Regions from separate parts of the Roseibium sp. LAB1 genome, predicted to be linked through region 1. Evidence: predicted binding sites of a transcription regulator. Region 1 holds the regulator's gene; each other region holds the start of a gene.
The links. Region 1 encodes PhoB, which activates phosphate uptake and scavenging genes when phosphate is short. Its sites were predicted from a motif close to TGTCATNNANCTGTCAT; they were not measured.
Positions count from the first base shown of each region.

Region 2: the regulator PhoB is predicted to act here: its motif matches at 1,842-1,858, upstream of olsB (l-ornithine N(alpha)-acyltransferase).
Region 3: the regulator PhoB is predicted to act here: its motif matches at 2,103-2,119, upstream of ACYQ54_RS14200 (BtaA family protein).
Region 4: the regulator PhoB is predicted to act here: its motif matches at 2,265-2,281, upstream of phnC (phosphonate ABC transporter ATP-binding protein).

Region 1 covers NZ_BAAGIB010000002.1:815,722-819,905, forward strand. Annotated here, with positions in the region: gene ACYQ54_RS13670 (acetylornithine transaminase) at 1-124, opposite strand, end outside; gene ACYQ54_RS13675 (GcrA family cell cycle regulator) at 565-1,101, shown strand; gene phoB (phosphate regulon transcriptional regulator PhoB) at 1,343-2,044, opposite strand; gene phoU (phosphate signaling complex protein PhoU) at 2,125-2,820, opposite strand; gene pstB (phosphate ABC transporter ATP-binding protein PstB) at 2,852-3,649, opposite strand; gene pstA (phosphate ABC transporter permease PstA) at 3,661-4,184, opposite strand, start outside.
Region 2 covers NZ_BAAGIB010000003.1:107,357-111,540, reverse strand. Annotated here, with positions in the region: gene ACYQ54_RS18380 (transglycosylase domain-containing protein) at 1-484, opposite strand, end outside; gene olsB (l-ornithine N(alpha)-acyltransferase) at 752-1,693, opposite strand; gene ACYQ54_RS18370 (ATP-binding protein) at 1,984-4,184, opposite strand, start outside.
Region 3 covers NZ_BAAGIB010000002.1:930,608-934,791, forward strand. Annotated here, with positions in the region: gene ACYQ54_RS14190 (caspase family protein) at 1-53, shown strand, start outside; gene ACYQ54_RS14195 (class I SAM-dependent methyltransferase) at 97-753, opposite strand; gene ACYQ54_RS14200 (BtaA family protein) at 786-2,048, opposite strand; gene ACYQ54_RS14205 (L,D-transpeptidase family protein) at 2,318-3,526, opposite strand; gene ACYQ54_RS14210 (dihydroorotase) at 3,790-4,184, opposite strand, start outside.
Region 4 covers NZ_BAAGIB010000007.1:14,597-18,780, forward strand. Annotated here, with positions in the region: gene phnE (phosphonate ABC transporter, permease protein PhnE) at 1-88, opposite strand, end outside; gene phnD (phosphonate ABC transporter substrate-binding protein) at 359-1,273, opposite strand; gene phnC (phosphonate ABC transporter ATP-binding protein) at 1,333-2,166, opposite strand; gene ACYQ54_RS26335 (DapH/DapD/GlmU-related protein) at 2,567-3,193, shown strand; gene ACYQ54_RS26340 (helix-turn-helix domain-containing protein) at 3,275-3,844, shown strand; gene ACYQ54_RS26345 (HD domain-containing protein) at 3,894-4,184, shown strand, end outside.

The DNA.
Region 1 (4,184 bases):
CCGCGATGCCGGAACCGCAATCGAGGAATCGTCGGCCGTCAGTCGTTACCAGCCAGACACCTTCCCCATGATCGAAAGACAGGTTCGATCTTGCGTAATTTCCGAATAGTGCAGTCGCGGACATAACCTCGTTTGTCTCCCTTAAACGCCCTTGCTGTCCCAGCGTCGCCTCGACGCCGGGCCGTCACCTTGAAAAGATGCCGAAGGGCCAAAACGCAACGTGCCGCCCCGATGAGGCGGCACGTAGCGGCTTTCTTATACACTGCCGGTACCATGCGCTGTCAATGGAAATGCCGCACAACACATTTCAGATGTCACGGAAGGCAGATTTCGTAAAATTCTCAATGACCTCGCCATAATTGGGGAAAAGTCGTTTCATCCCCAACTGGTTTGGGTCCGGCGGTTGCCTGACAAATTAACGTTATTGTAACCTCTCAGCAATCAGACACGAGATCTCGTGAGGCAAATCAACAAGAGGCACTAGATCTGCCAGCATTAGGCGTGCATGTGCATGCTTAACACGGGGTTAATGGCCGCAGGTCGGTCGAACTAAAGGGTGCGGCGATGAGTTGGACAAACGAACGGGTTGAGCTTCTCAAAAAGCTTTGGGGCGACGGCTTGAGCGCGAGCCAGATTGCAGGCGAACTGGGTGGCGTCACCCGTAACGCCGTGATCGGCAAGGTGCACCGTCTTGGTTTGTCCGGCCGTGCCAAGTCCACTTCGTCAAGCGCGAAGCCTCGCCGGCCGCGCTCGGCCGCGCCTGCGACGGGTGCCGCGCCGAAGAAACCTGTCACGTCTCATCCTCAGTCAATTGGCGCAACGGCCCTGAAAGCCGACATTTCGCCGGCGCCTGTGGTGGAAGCCAAGCCGCGCGTGGAACCGATTGCCGAACTGGTGCCGATCTCGCAACGGGCCACAATCCTGACGCTGACCGAGCGGACCTGCAAATGGCCGATTGGCGATCCGGCAACCGACGACTTCTATTTCTGCGGCCGCCAGTCCGACGCCGGCGTCCCCTATTGTGTCCATCACTGCAAGATTGCCTATCAGCCGGTCGCCGACCGTCGACGCGATCGCAAGACGATGGCCCAGGCAGGCTGATAGCCTCCAGGCAAACCCAGCTCATGAAAAGCCCGCCGTTCTGGCGGGTTTTTTTGTTTAGGCTTTCACACGGAGGGTTGCACAGCCCTTCCAGCGGCATCAATGCCGGATCTCATCCTGAGATGACAAGGCTCTTGGTCAATTCTCTAACGCACCGTCGGCTCGCCAAAAGGCAAACATCCTGAAGCGCAAAAAGCCCGCTCGAAAGCGGGCTCCTTATTGCTTATTCCGCATTAGGTGCTCAGGCGGTTGCTGAAGTGAACTGGTCGTTGAAAGCATAACCGGCGCCGCGAACGGTACGGATCGGGTCCTTCGCCTTGCCCTTGTTCAAAGCCTTGCGCAACCGGCCGACGTGCACGTCGACAGTGCGTTCGTCCACATAGACGTCATGGCCCCAGACCCCATCGAGCAGTTGCTCGCGGGAAAAGACACGGCCGGGCGACGTCATCAGGAACTCCAGAAGGCGGAATTCGGTCGGCCCCAGGTGGATTTCCTTGGCGCTGCGGCGAACCCGGTGGGTTTCGCGATCCAGTTCGATATCCCCGGATCGCAGCATGGTGGACACCACTTCCGGGCTCGCCCGCCGCAGGATGGCGCGCACACGGGCCATCAGTTCGGGCACCGAGAAAGGCTTGACCACATAATCATCGGCACCGGTCGACAGGCCACGGATACGCTCCGCTTCCTCGCCGCGCGCCGTCAGCATGATGACCGGCAGGCGTTCGGTATCCTCGCGCGCCCTGAGACGGCGACACAGTTCAATTCCGGACAGGCCCGGCAGCATCCAGTCGAGCAACAACAGATCCGGCAGGCTTTCCCGCAGGCGGATTTCCGCCTCGTCACCCCGGACACAGGACTCGACCGAGTACCCTTCCGCTTCCAAATTGTATCTCAAAAGAAGGCTGAGCGGTTCTTCGTCTTCAACGATGAGCACCTTCGGCATACATCTCGCTCCAATTACCGCAACCGGCGCCCGAGCGCCGGCCGTTTAGACTTTTTTGCAAATCCGTCGAACGTGAGCGGTCAGACCGCGCCTGTTTCGTCTACCTTTGCCCGGTCTTCCGGCAGACGTTCGCCAGTGACCATGTAATAGACGTTCTCGGCGATGTTGGTCGCGTGGTCGCCGATGCGCTCGATGTTCTTGGCGCAGAACAGCAGGTGGACGCACTGGGTGATGACGCGCGGATCTTCCATCATGTAGGTCAGGAGTTCGCGGAAGATGGACGTATAGATCGCATCGACCTCGGCATCGGCTTCCTGAACCCTGCGCGCGGCTTCCGCATCCTTGCGGGCGTAGGCATCCAGGACCTGCTTGAGCTGGGACAATGCCAGCTCGGTCATGTGTTCGACACCGATCGCGAGCTTCTTGTTCTGCAGGTCGCTGTCGATGGCGATCACCCGCTTTGCCACGTTCTTGGCAAGATCGCCGACACGTTCCAGGTCGTTGGCAATGCGCGTGGCAGCGGTGATTTCGCGCAGGTCCTGCCCCATCGGCTGGCGGCGGACGATCAGCTCGATCAGCTTCACTTCAAGTTCGTTGTAAAGACTGTCCAGACGGACGTCGCCCTTGATCGTCGCCTTGGCAAGCTCCAGATCCTGCGACACCAGCGCAGAGACCGCATCGGCGAAAGCTTTCTCGGCAATACCGCCCATTTCTGCGACCTTGCCGGCCATGGCCGTCAGTTCGTCATCGTAAGCCGTGACTGTATGTTCAGACATCCTGTGTCCCCTTCAGAAACCTAAAAAATGCTTAGCCAAAGCGGCCCGTAATGTAGTCCTGCGTACGCTTGTCCTTCGGGTTGGTAAAGATGTCCTCCGTCAGACCTTCCTCCACCAGAACACCAAGGTGGAAGAACGCGGTACGCTGAGACACACGGGCAGCCTGCTGCATCGAGTGGGTCACGATCACGATGGTGAAGTTTTCACGCAGTTCGTCGATCAGCTCTTCCACCTTCGCCGTCGCGATGGGGTCAAGCGCCGAGCACGGTTCGTCCATCAGGATCACTTCCGGGCTCACGGCAATCGCACGGGCGATGCAAAGACGCTGCTGCTGTCCGCCCGACATGCCGGTGCCCGGCTCGTCCAGACGGTTTTTCACTTCTTCCCAAAGGCCGGCCTTCTGCAGGCTGGACGCTACGATTTCATCCAGCTCGGCCTTGCTGCGGGACAGGCCGTGGATCCGCGGACCGTAGGCGATGTTGTCGTAGATCGACTTCGGAAACGGGTTCGGCTTCTGGAACACCATGCCGACCTTTGCGCGCAGCTGCACCGGATCGACCTTGGGATCGTAGATATTCTCGCCATCGATCTTGATCGAGCCTTCGACACGGCAGATGTCGATGGTGTCGTTCATGCGATTGAGCGTGCGCAGGAAGGTCGACTTGCCACATCCGGACGGGCCGATGAAGGCCGTTACGGAGCGCGGCTGGATTTCAATGTCCACGTCCTTGATGGCGTGGGTATCGCCATAATAGACCTGCACCTTGTTCGCGGAAATTTTGCTTTCGGTCATGGTTTTCGCCTGTTCAAAATTCGGCATCTCGTTCATCGGAGCAATCCTTACCAGCGGCGCTCAAACCTGCGGCGCAGGATGATCGCGATAATGTTCATGGTCATGAGGAAGACCAGCAGCACGATGATCCCGCCCCATGCGCGCTCATAGAATGCCGGATCGGCGCGTTTCGCCCATTCGTAGATCTGGGCCGGCATGGCCGAGTTCGGAGAAAAGAAACCGGCAGCCACGCCATCGGGGAAGTTCGAGGCGATGAAGCCGACCATCCCGATCAGCAGCAGCGGAGCTGTTTCCCCGAGGGCCTGCGCCAGACCGATGATCGTTCCGGTCAGAATGCCCGGCATGGCCAGCGGCAGCACGTGGTGGAAAATCGACTGCATCTTGGAGGCGCCGATCCCGAGGGCCGCATCGCGGATGCTCGGCGGAACCGCCTTCAGCGAGGCGCGCGTGGAGATGATGATCGTCGGCAGTGTCATCAGCGTCAGCACCAGACCACCGACGAGCGGTGCGGACTGCGGCAGATGCATGAACTGGATGAACACCGCCAGGCCAAGAATACCGAACACGATGG
Region 2 (4,184 bases), on a different contig from region 1:
CGGTATCACCCCGGTTTGCCAGCAATTCGCCATTGGCGGCGACGATCTTGACGTTGGGCGGGCGCGCCGGAACCTGCCATTCGGAGGTCGGCGGCAGAAAGGCGGCGTAATAGCCGACCAGGCAGACAACCGCGATGGTGCCCCAGATGCCGAGCACCATGCTCCAGTAAAAGCCACGCTTGAGGAAGCGGCCGAATGCCGTCGGCGCCTGAAACCTGTTCTTGCGCTTGGTCTTGCGTCGCTTGGCGCCGGACCGGCCACCACCCCGTCCGCTGCCGCCGCCATTGCCTTTCTTGGCTGTCTTGCGCGTGGAGGAAGCGGGCTTTTTCTTGGCCGGAGCCTTGCGGGTCTTGCCCTTGCCGGACGATTTGGAAGAAGGCGCGGCTGGACGATCCTGCGGGCTTAAACGCAGGTCGAGCAGGCTGCTGCCTGAATTTCCGAATGTCGGTTCAACACGCGGCTGGCGTTTCGCCCGAGGCGCCATTGATCCTTCGTCCCCTAACTCCGTACCAACCAGGTTGGCGTTATCCGGCAAAGTGCCGGTTTCCCCGGAGATGAGCTTAAATTGCGGCGATTTAAGGGGGCGTTAAGGCTACGGGGAATTGCGTGATTTGCGGGGGGAAATGAGGGAGGTGCCGAGCCGGGCAGGCAAAGCGTCTGAAACCGCTGTCACCCGGACGCAAGAAGGCGGGCAGTCCGGGTCCATGGTTCCGGCCGCAGTGGTGCAGGGAATGCCAGAAACACCAGGCGCTTAGCTGGAATAGCGGCTTGCGTCGGCGCCGTAATAATTGACGTAGCGCGTGTTGAGTTCGGACACCGGCATGATGATCAGCACGTCCGTCGTGCCGAACTGGTGATCGATCACGGCCCCGTCGCCGATGAACGCGCCAAGGCGCAAATAGCCCTTCACCAGCGGCGGCAGGGCCCGCAGGGCTTCCTTGGAATTGAGTTCCTCGGCCGACATGCGGTTCATTTCGACGTATCTGTCTTCCACCGCGCGCACGCGCCATTCTTCCGGGGCACGGGCATGGTGATGAAGGAAGGCGAGCTGGCCGGCGACGGCATCCGGATTGGTGCCTTCGATCGAGGCACAGCCGAGCATGACATCGATGTTGTGGCGCAGGACATAAGACCAGATGCCGTGCCACAGCAGCTCGACGGTCTTCTTGTTGCGGTAGGGCTTCAGAACGCAGGACCGGCCGAGCTCCATGAAGCGCTTGCCGGGATTGGCATCGATCAGCGACTGGATGTCGTATTCGGCAGCGGTATAGAAACCGGTATGTTGATCGGCGATTTCCTGGCGCAGGATCCGGTAGGTACCTACGATTTCGGGTTTCAGGCGGCCCAGCTTGTTGCGCTTCAGCAAGTCGTGGTCAACCACCAGCAGGTGGTCGCAATAGGCATCGAAGGGGTCGGCATCGCGGCGCGTGGCCAGCGTATGGGCATCCGCAATCGCCGACATTTCCTCGTAGAAAACGTCATAGCGCAGGCGCTGCGCCTTCTTCACTTCCTTGAAGTTGCGGGCCATCCGCACTTCCAGAGAGCCAATCCGGCCAAGCGTTTCGCCGGTCTTGACCGGTGTCTGCAGAGCAGGTCCGATGCGCTGTGCGTTTGGAAGGCTGGCGTCCGGGCGCATCGCTGCCGGTGTGAATTTCCTGACCAGTTTCCTGGGAGAAAAAAGCCCTTGCCGCATTATGGACATTCCACCCTCGTGTATTCCTTATGGCGCACTTTACAGGATTCACAGCTTGCCGTCTGTTTCACCTGCCGAATTACCTTCGCCGGAACAGGAAGTCCGAACCTGGCCAGTGTGCTTCAAGCTTGCCGTAGAACATACTATTCCGACAGCTGGATGACACTTGGTTTTTTGCGCCGTGTTTTCCACGAACGAGCTTAGCCCACTCTTGCGGCTTTGTGAATTTTTGCGAGCGTCGGCGGAAGCGTTGCCACTTCAAGCTGTTGCGACCCGGATGGACTGGTTCGTCAGGTGCGGCTGATTTCAGCCAGCGCATCGGAAATCGCTTCCACCGAAAGCGGCTTCGTCAGATAGCCTGCGGCCCCGACTTCAGTGGCCTTGTCCCGCGCATCCTTCATCACATCCGCGGTCACGATCAGCACCGGCACATTGGCCCGTCCGGCGGCCTGTTCGTCCGCGCGGATCTGGCGGATGGCCTGGAACCCGTCGAGACCGGGCATGTGCAGGTCCATCAGGATCGCGTCATAAGCGCCGCTGGCGGCTTCTTCCACGGCCTTTTCGCCGTCAATCACCATCACCGGCACGTGGCCGAGCTTGCGCAGCATGGCTTCGCTCAAAAGGCGGTTGATGTCGTTGTCCTCGGCCACGAGCAGGCGCAGTGGCCGGGCCGGAACCTTGTAGCGGTTCGGCAGGAAACCGTTGCTGACGGGTTCCGCGCTCGCGTCCCAGGCATGTTCCATGCCGTCGTCGTCCAGAAGGCCGGAAAAGATCTGAACAAGGGTCTCTATGCGCACGGGGCGGATCAGATAGGCGGCATAACCGGCTTCGCGCAGGTGTTCCAGGCGCTCGCGCTCGGGCGGCGCGATCATGACCACGGCAGGAGCCTTGCACCCGGTCAGGCGGGCCGAAGCCAGCCAGCCACCACTGTCGGACAGGGCGCCATTGTCAACCACCAGCAGATCGGCTTCGGCCAGCGCGGAATCGAGGTCCGCGCTGCCCGGAGCGTGCACGCTCACGTCGGCCGCGTGATATCGCAGCCGTCTGGCCAGCAGCGGGCATTCGATCTGGCTGGTGCTGACGAACACGATCCTGCGGCCTTCAAGCTTGGCCAGCCGCGGGTCGGTGTCGGCAACAAGGGATTCGGGGATCGGCAGGGATACACGGAACAGCGCGCCACCGTCGCCGGCGGGTTGCGCGGCGATTTCGCCGCCCATCAGGCCGGCCAGCCGCTGGGCAATGGCAAGACCGAGGCCGGTACCGCCGAACTTGCGCGCCGGGCCGTGGTCGACCTGCTCGAATTCCTGGAACAGCCGCTCGGCTTCCTGCTCGTCAAAGCCGATGCCGCTGTCGCGCACATCGATATCGAGAAAACCGCCTCCGTCCGGATTGGGACGTCCGGTCAGTTCCACTGCGACGCCGCCTTCATCCGTGAACTTGATGCCGTTACCGATGAGATTGTAAAGGATCTGGCGGACACGGGTGGCGTCCAGCGTCACCTCCTCCGGCAGGTTCGGATCGAGCATCGCGCCGATTTCAAGCGACTTGGCGTGGGCCTTGGGTGCAAGCAGTTCGACGACGCTTTCCACCAGTGCGCCAACCCGCACCGGAGCTGCCTGAATGTCGAGCTTGCCGGCTTCCACCTTGGAAAAGTCCAGCACTTCGTCGATCAGAAGCAGCAATGTTTCACCGGAAGTTTCCAGCGCTTCGATATAGGCGCTCTGTTCCTTTGTCAGGCGGGTGTCGCGCAGGAGCGCGGCCATGCCGAGAACGCCGTTCAGCGGAGTGCGTATCTCGTGGCTGACGGTTGCCAGGAAACGGGACTTTGCCTCGTTGGAACTCTCCGCCGAATGGCGGGCGGCCAGCAATTCTTCTTCTATCAGGCGCCGTTCGGTCACGTCGCGCAAAACGGTCTGCACAAGCTGCCGGTCCGTGGTGGTGTCGCGCACCGGAATGTCGATGCGTGAGAACCAGCGCGGGCCCTGCGCGGTGTCGATATGCAGATCCTGAAAGCCCATTCCCGGGGTTGTCTTGTCCAGAGCCTGCGTGACCGCGCTCTCGAAGCCGACCTCCTCAAGCAACGGCAGGTGCAGCGTACTGCCAGGCTGCAAGGCATGCCCAACCCCGAACACATCGTCGGCGGCCGAATTGACATAGGTGATTGTGCCGTCCTGATCGCGCCGGACCACGACGTCACCGAGTGTTGCCAGAATGCTGGCATGACGTTCGTCGGATTCGCCGAGCTCCCAGGCGCGGTCTTCCAGTTCCTCGCAGCGTGCCATCAGACGGCGGATCTTGTCGTCCTTCACGTGAAGCGCCTGCACCGATCGCTGCATGTCGTCGGCAAACAGCCGCCAGACAGCCAGTCCACCGGCAAAAAAGGTGAGACCCAGGCCGAGAAACCGGTTCAGGCCTTCGCTGGAAATCATGATAAAGCCCGCGGCAAGGCCGATGATCATGCCGGCCAGGGCAAGATGCTGCAGTGATTTGG
Region 3 (4,184 bases), 110 kb from region 1:
GTGGTGCCTTCAAGGACGCATTGCGGCTTTGGGCGGAACAGGGTTGTCCGTGACCTCAACGCAGGTTTTGCAGCGGCGTTGGTTCACCTCTTTCGGTCATTGCGATTTCGTGATCACCGCATAGTCCGAATAGCCGCCGTAAAGGCGATGAAACACGGTCTCCCCTCCTATGCCGGCAGCCAAGCCTTTCAGCTCTTTTTCCAGATCCGGCCGTGGAGACACGTGGAAGGATTTGAGCCAGGCGAAAAGCAGGCGCTTGAACCAGCCAGGCAAACGTTCCTGCTGACCGAAGTCGACCACATGAACACGTCCGTCTGGCGTCAGCCGGGCAGCACCTGCCGCCAGCGCTTCGCGCCAGATCGGGATCATGGACAGCGTATAGGAATAAAAGACGCGGTCGAAAGCCGGAACGCCCAGTCCTTCCGTTGCCGCCGGGTTTGCGGCATCGCCTTCCACAAGCGTTATCCGGTCCGTCAGGCCTGCCTTGTCGATGTTCTTCTGCGCGGTCTCCAGCATGTTCCGGGAAATGTCGAGACCAAAGAAGCGTACGTCCGGATAGGCTTTTGCGGCCGCAACGAGGTTCCGGCCCGTGCCGCAGCCAAGTTCCAGCACAACACCGCCGCGCGGTGGCTGGAGGTCACGGATCAGCCTGTCGCGGCCGAGCAGATAGAACTTGCGGGTCAGATCGTAAAAATGGCGCTGATGGCGGTAGACGGCATCCATCAGCCGGGCCGTTTCGACAGCTTGGGTCATGACGCTGTTGTTCCGTAGACTGGAGGGCCAGCTTAGCCGTTGAACACGTAAAGATGGAAGCCACCATAGATTGAGGAGCGGTCCTGACGACCAAGCTGCAGGCTCTCCTCTTCCTCATAGGTCCAGCGATCGAGGATCCGGTCGGAAACACGGCCCGGCAGAAGTGTCGGTTCGGCAGCCGTGCGGAAGATCACCCGGGCGCCCGGACGCGCGGTGCGCGTAATCTCGGTCCAGAGCGCGTTGAGCTGATGATCGGTCATCCAGTCCTGTGCGTCCAGCAGGACATAGGCGTCGAGTGTATCGTCCGCCACGGTCTGCAGGTGCTCGGTGAAATTGCGGTTCAGCACCCGCACCCGGCCGGCGCGCTGGCGGATTTCCTCGAAATGCTCCCGCTTCAGATACGGCGGCAAAGGCCCTGCAGGACCGGTGCTTTCCTGATTGCCTGGAGCGTAGCCGCGACCGAAGGCCTGCCAGGCAAAATAATTGTCCTGCATGGAGAAGTCGCAGGCGAGCTTTTCAAGCCGCTGACGCAGCACCGCGGACATGTCGCCTTCGGCACTGGCGGACACCAGCGCATCATATTGCGCGGGCGGAATGCCGAGGCCATAGAGTGACATCTTCTTCGAGGTTGCCCAGCGCACCAGTCGCTTGTCGAACAGCGGCGCCAGCGCTGTGTCGAAGAAAGTGCGCTGCTCTTCCAGCGACTTGGTCTTGACCATGTACTTCGGGTCGATGCCATAAAGCCTTGCGATCAGGTGACCGGCACCGATGCAATATCCCAAGAGGCCATGGTGATAGAGATCGCGCGAGAACAACGTGATCCGCTTGCGTCCCCAGTTGGCCAGATCCCGGCCTTCCCAGTAGGCAACCGTTTCAGGATCGAGCTGGTCCTTCAGGAAACGCTGATAGGCGGCGACATTGGCCTTTTCGTCCGCCTCGCCAAAGAACCTGTAGAAGATCTCGTAATTGGGAAAATGCTTGGCCGCCGCCAGCTTCAACCGGCCCAGCGCAACATGCGCGCGATTGAGGTCCACAGCGGTGATTTCGGCCGGGTTTGCCGTCAAATAGGACATGACATTGCAGCCACCCGACGCGATCGTGATCATTCTGGAGTCCGGCGTCAGGCGCAGAGCCTTCATGTCGACATCCGGATCTTCCCAGATCTGCGGATAGACAAGGCCCTTGAAGGCGAATGTGAACAGGCGCTCTAGAAAACCGTCCTTGGAGGTTGCTTCAGAACGGTGAACCGCATTCTTGAGACGTTTCTTCGATGCGGTGAGCGTGCTTTGCGCCATGTCTTTCTCCCGGGTCACCTGCGCCAATAAACTGCCTTCCGATACGTGACAGACGCGACAGTTTGGTGACGTTGCGAAGATTTGAGCGGTTGTCCGGATAATCAAACTGCCGTGGACCGGGCTCGACCCTCTCAACCTGGCCCCCAATCCCGGATCCCTGGATCTTCGCTTCGCTGAGTCCGGCGGGCCCCGACAGAGGAACGTCAAACGAAAAAGCCCCCGCCGAAGCGGGGGCTGTGTTTCCGTCCAGGGCGTTGGGTGGCCTGGACTTAGCGGGTGATCACCACGAAATCGGTGCCAAGGCCCGTGTTGCGGGTGAAGTTGCGGTCCGTGACCGTCAGGGACGAACCCGGCGTCAGCATCCTGGACACCTCAAGCGCAACCTTTTTCGGCATTTCGATCCGGTCAAGAACGTCCATTGCCGCTCCGCCGCGCTCGCCTTCTGCGGAAACCGCGATCCATTCGACCGAAGACGCGCCGGGTTTGAAATCCATCGCGGTGAAGACGTGTGTTCCGATTTCCTGATCGATATCCTTGATCGTGACAGGTGCGGAATAGACATCGCGGAACTTGCGGCGGATCCGCAGCGTCGCATTCTGTGGCTCTTCATAGCCGGCATCCGCATGGATACGGGCTTCAAGAGCATCGGTCAGCTGACCGGTCACCGGCAGTTCGGACCCTTCCTGGTAAAGACTGATCGCTGCACGGGTCTTGCGGCCCATGACACCGTCCTCCGGACCGGCGTTGAAGCCCATCTGGTTGAGCAGTTGTTGCAGCACCTGAACACGGCCTGGCGCTTTCTGCGGCGTGATGATCATCCGAAGAGGTTGATCGAAATAAGGGTTTTCCGGCTGTGTTGCCGGCAGGTTCGCCTGCAAGGGTGCATCCTGAATGGCACCGCGCAAGGCCGGGTCAGCCGCAATGTTTTCGTCTGACAGGCTGGCGACTTCGGTTTCGGGCACATAGGGCTGCGGCAGCACGGCATGATGCACGCCGAGCGGATTTGCATCTCCCCTGGTCACGACAACATGCATTCCGCGCTCGGTCATGCTGTAGAGCGACTGCGCAAACGCCTTGGGAAGACGAATGCAACCGTGAGAGGCCGGGTATCCCGGCAACCTGCCGACATGCAAGGCAATGCCCGACCATGTCAGGCGTTGCATGAACGGCATCGGCGCATTGTCGTAAATATTGGAAAAATGCTTGCGCTTCTTTTCCAGAATGGAAAACACGCCGGTCGGCGTGCCGTGGCCTCGCTTTCCAGAAGAAATCGAGGAGACCTCGATCAGATCCAGACCGCGATAGACCTTGATTTTCTGCTCGTCCAGCGACACCAGCATATGCAACGGCGGTTCACCCGCCGTGTCCGTTTCCGGAGCGACATCGCGTGCAAAAGCAGCCGACATGGCGGCGAACGAAATTACTGCGGCACCTGTCAGGCTGAGCAGCGACCGTGCGCGCCTGCCTCGGTTATTCATTTCAAATGACAACATCCCTGAGCTCCCCAACGCAAAAACCCATAAAGCTCGATTCAAAGGCTAACAAAGACACGTATAGATCGGGTTAGGAAACACGGTTACTTATTGGTTTCCTTCGACCTTTCAGCCGCAACGTCGCACATTACCCAGCTCGCGGCTGTTATTCACATCACATTTTGTACAATTAGCAGCGGCAACGTGAACCGGGCCTGAACAGGCAGTCAGCCCCTTCACGCCGCAGGTTCTCGCAATTTCGGCTTGCCTCAGACCTTCAGGCCGTCCTGAAACCGGACGGCTTCGCCGCGCGACGGGGTCGACAACTCGCCGTCCCACATGACCCGCTGTCCGCGCACAACAGTGCCGACCGGCCAGCCGATGACGTCCTTGCCGTCATAGGGCGTCCACCCGCATTTGGAGGCAATCCATTCGTTGCGGATCGTTTCCGTGCGCTTCATGTCCACCACGGTGAAGTCGGCATCGTAGCCAACGGCAATCCGGCCCTTGCGCGCTGTCTGGAAGAGGCGGGCCGGGCCTGCGCTTGTCATGTCGACGAAGCGCGCCAGGCTGAGACGGCCGGCATTGACGTGATCAAGCATGATCGGCACCAGCGTCTGCACGCCGGTCATGCCGGACGGCGAAGCCGGATAGGGCTTTTGTT
Region 4 (4,184 bases), on a different contig from region 1:
CGACGACCAGCAGCAGCCCTATCATTGAATAGAGCTGGCGGCGTTTTCGCATGGACAGGATTTCCTGTTCGAGTGCGGCAACAGCCATTATGTGAGACCTCTACTTGATGCTCGGTTCATCTCGATGCTCAGTTCATCCGGAACGGATTGGCATTGCTGGATGAACCCGGTCGAAACATGTCTTTCCTGCGCAGGCAGGGATCCGGTGGTCACCGGGACCTGGCCAGTTCGACTGGTAGCCCGGTAAGCACTGGATTCCGGCCTTTCGCGTTACGTCAGGTGGAATGACACGTCCGGTCGCCGGAGTTCAGAAAAACGCGGACCGGAGACCGGCCCGCGCTGTTTTTCGAACGTCCGATTATTCGCTCTTTGCCTTGCGGGCAGCGACGATGGATTCGTAAGCTTCATGGGTGATCGGCTCAAAGCCGCGGGCTTCACCGGCCATGACACCGTAGGCGCATTCCTGGTCTTCCTTGACGAGGTTCGCCATCAGTTCGGTCATCTTCGCCTTGATGTCGTCCGGCAGTTTCTTGGACAGAACAACCGGGCCTTCCGGGATCACCGGCGAACGCCAGATTTCCTTGATCTCGGTCATGTCGACCAGACCGGCGTCGGTTGCCTTGCGCAGGGCACCGGAGTTGTAGCCGTCTTCCCATTCGCCAAGGCCGTCAGCCCAGGTCACGCCACCTGCGATGTCGCCGTTGAACACGGCAACGATTGTCTGCTCGTGACCGCCAGTGAAGACGACGTCGGAGAAATACTCGCCCGGCTTCATGGAGTAGCCGAGTTTCGGGATTTCGATGGACGGGATCAGGTAGCCGGAGGTGGAGTTCGGATCACCAAAGCCGAAGGTCTTGCCCTTCATGTCTTCAAGGGAGTTGATCTCGCTGTCGACGCGGGCAAAGCCGATGGAATAGTAGCCATAGCTGCCGTCGTTGTTGACCTTGACCAGAACCGGTTCAACGGCTTCCGGGTCGGTCAGGAAGACTTTCGCGTAGCCGGAAGCACCGAGCCAGGCCATGTCCAGGTTGCCACCGAGCAAGCCTTCGATAACGCCGTTGTAGTCTGCCGGAGCAAACAGTTTGGTCGGAACGCCGAGCAGTTCCTCGGTCTTTTCGCGCAGGCATTCGTTGGCACGCAGACGGTCGGAAGCGTTTTCGCCGCCGAGCAGGCCGATACGGAATTCCGTGATTTCCGCTGCACCGGCAACAGAAGCGTTCAGGGCAATCATGCTGACGGCAGCAAGCGCAGCAACTTTAGAAACGAGTTTCATTTGGGACACTCCCCGAGAGTTCTCAATTGTTGATGACGTTAAGCGGGTGCACAGCCGGATCAGACCGCTGCTGCCGCCGGGGTCATCGCACCGGCGGATTCTCTGGAACCGGACTTGCCGGCATCGATGGCGGTGGATGTCGCAGCCTCGTTGAAGCTTTCGTCCGCGCCGTAGATCTCGCGGGCGACAGATGTGGTCAGCGCTTCCGGTGCCCCGTCGAAGACGAGGAAACCGTCGCGCATGCCAATCACCCGGTCGCAATAGGTCCGGGCGGTGTCGAGCGTGTGCAGGTTGCAGATGACGATCTTGTTGTCGCGCTCGTGAATTTCGCGCAGCGCATCCATGACGATCTTGGCATTCATCGGATCGAGCGAGGCAATCGGCTCGTCCGCCAGGATCATGTGCGGGTCCTGCATCAGCGCGCGGGCGATGGCTACGCGCTGCTGCTGACCGCCGGACAGTTCCTCGGCACGCTTGGTTGCTTCCTGGGCGATGCCCAGCCTGTCGAGCGCACCAAGTGCGGAATTGACGTCGTCCGGGCTGAAGATGTTGAAGAGGCTCTTCAAGGTGCCGTGGCCATTGAGCCGGCCAAGCATCACGTTGGTAACCACATCCAGACGCGGAACCAGATTGAATTGCTGGAATACCATGGCGCAATCGCGCTGCCAGCGGCGCATCATGCCGCCCTTCAGGCCGAGAATGTCCCGGCTTTCGAACAGGATCTGGCCGGAGCTTGCGGGCGTCAGCCGGTTGATCATGCGCAGCAGGGTGGACTTGCCTGCGCCGGATCGGCCGATGATCCCGACCATTTGCGGTTTTTCGATATTAAAGCTTACTTTGTTGACCGCGGTCCGAGACCCGAAGGTCTTGGTGACTTCCTGAAATTGAATCACGCGTCAGCCCTGTCCGTTGTGTTCTTCGTGCTGCGCGACAAGAGCCACCGGACCGTTACAGAAAAATGACAGTCATTTGTCGGGAGGGCCAAAATTTTATGACATATCAATGACATCGAGGCCTGGACCGAGGACAGGACGACCATGGCCGGCAGGAATTCCGCAGCGCTCTCAGCGCTTTCCGTCACCCGTCGGCAAAGCTGCTGCCTGACAAATATTCCTTCGGAAATCGGCGCTCGGAAAAAGGTCGGCCCCCACCGATTGGCGTTTTCCCCGAAGTTGACGCATGCAAAAAAAGCCAAGTCAGTCATGCCAGTGTCATCAAAGCGTCACGACCGGCACGGGCAAGACGGCTACAAGCCGGTTCCACACCCCATTTTCTTCAACGCATGGAGACCCTATGTCCGCCCCGACCCAGAAGCCTTCCCTGACCGAAGCCCCGAACATACATCCTGAGGCAAAGGTACTGAACTGTGACCTCGGTATCTGGACCGAGGTTGGCGCTCGCACGGAAATGCGTGAAAGCAGCATGGGGGACTATTCCTATATCGTGCAGGAAGGCGATGTCGTGTGGTCGACCATCGGCAAGTTCTGTTCGATAGCCCGGCGCGTGCGCATCAACCCGGGCAACCACGCGACCTGGCGGGCCTCCCAGCACCACTTCACCTACCGTGCCGCTGCCTATGACCTCGGCGAGGACGACGCCGACTTCTTCCAGTGGCGCAAGGACGACTGGGTCACCATCGGTCATGACGTGTGGATCGGCCACAATGTCACGGTGCTTGCCGGCGTGACCATCGGCACCGGGGCCATTGTTGCGGCCGGGGCCGTCGTTTCAAAGGATGTCTCGCCTTACACCGTCGTAGGCGGCGTGGCCGCCCGGGAAATCAAACGACGCTTCACCGAACAGCAAGAACAGGCCCTGATCGATATTTCCTGGTGGGACTGGAGCCACGACCAGCTGAAGCAGCGCCTTCCCGATTTTCGCAAGTTGTCGATCGACGCGTTTATCGAGAAATACCGCTGATCCCGGCGAGTGCACGGCGGTTCGGCGCCGTGCTGCTGTTTCCTGCTGCACAAGGAGGCAAGGACGCGTTACACTTGGCACATGCAAACAGAAACCGCCGTTCTTGAAAGCAGTCTGGGCCCGTCGCTGCGGCGCTGGCGCGTGTTGAACCGGGTCAAGCAGGAGGCCCTGGCTATTGAACTCGGTGTCTCGCAGACGCGGATTTCACGCTGGGAAAGCGGCAAGACACAGCCGGATGACAGTGACAGGACGAAGATCACCCGCTTGCTGAGGGCGCGCCCGCAGAGCGCTGCCGACAAGGCCCTGCTCGATCTGGTGTCGCAGTCCTCTGTTCCCGTTCATCTGGTTTGCGACCTGACACACAGACTGTTGGCCATGTCCGGCCCTCGCGCAAAAGAGTGGCATGCCCCCGTAAGCGAGTTTCTCAACCGGCCCCTGTGGCGTTTTGCGTCCGAAGGCATCCGGGCAACAGAGAACAGGCTGACAGACTACGGCTGGTTCGAACCAGACGCCCCGGACATTGTCTACCGAACGGAACATGTAGACTTTCCGGAAATGACCATCCCGGAGAGCACCATCCGGATTTCGCGCCTGCCTCTGTCCGACGGGCGGTTCGCCCGCCTGGTCCGCGAAGAACAGGCTGCCGCATAATTTATGCAGCCGCTCGCACGGCATTGCTGTCAGCCCTAGTCTGGCGGCCATGACACAGAAAACCCCTCCCCTCGACCTTCCCGCGATCGATCCGGCCCGCCTGACCGGGCTGCTGGATTTCCTGCAGGCTGCCGAGCAGCTGAAGGACACGCTTCGATCGGGAACGACAACCGGTGGCAGACCGGAAAGCACGGCCGAACACAGCTGGCGGCTGGCCCTGATGGTTGTGCTTTTCCAGACCGAGCTCGCACATGTTGATGTTCTGAAACTCCTGAAGCTGACACTGGTGCATGATCTGGGCGAAGCCATTTCCGGAGATATCCCCGCGCCGCTCCAGAAA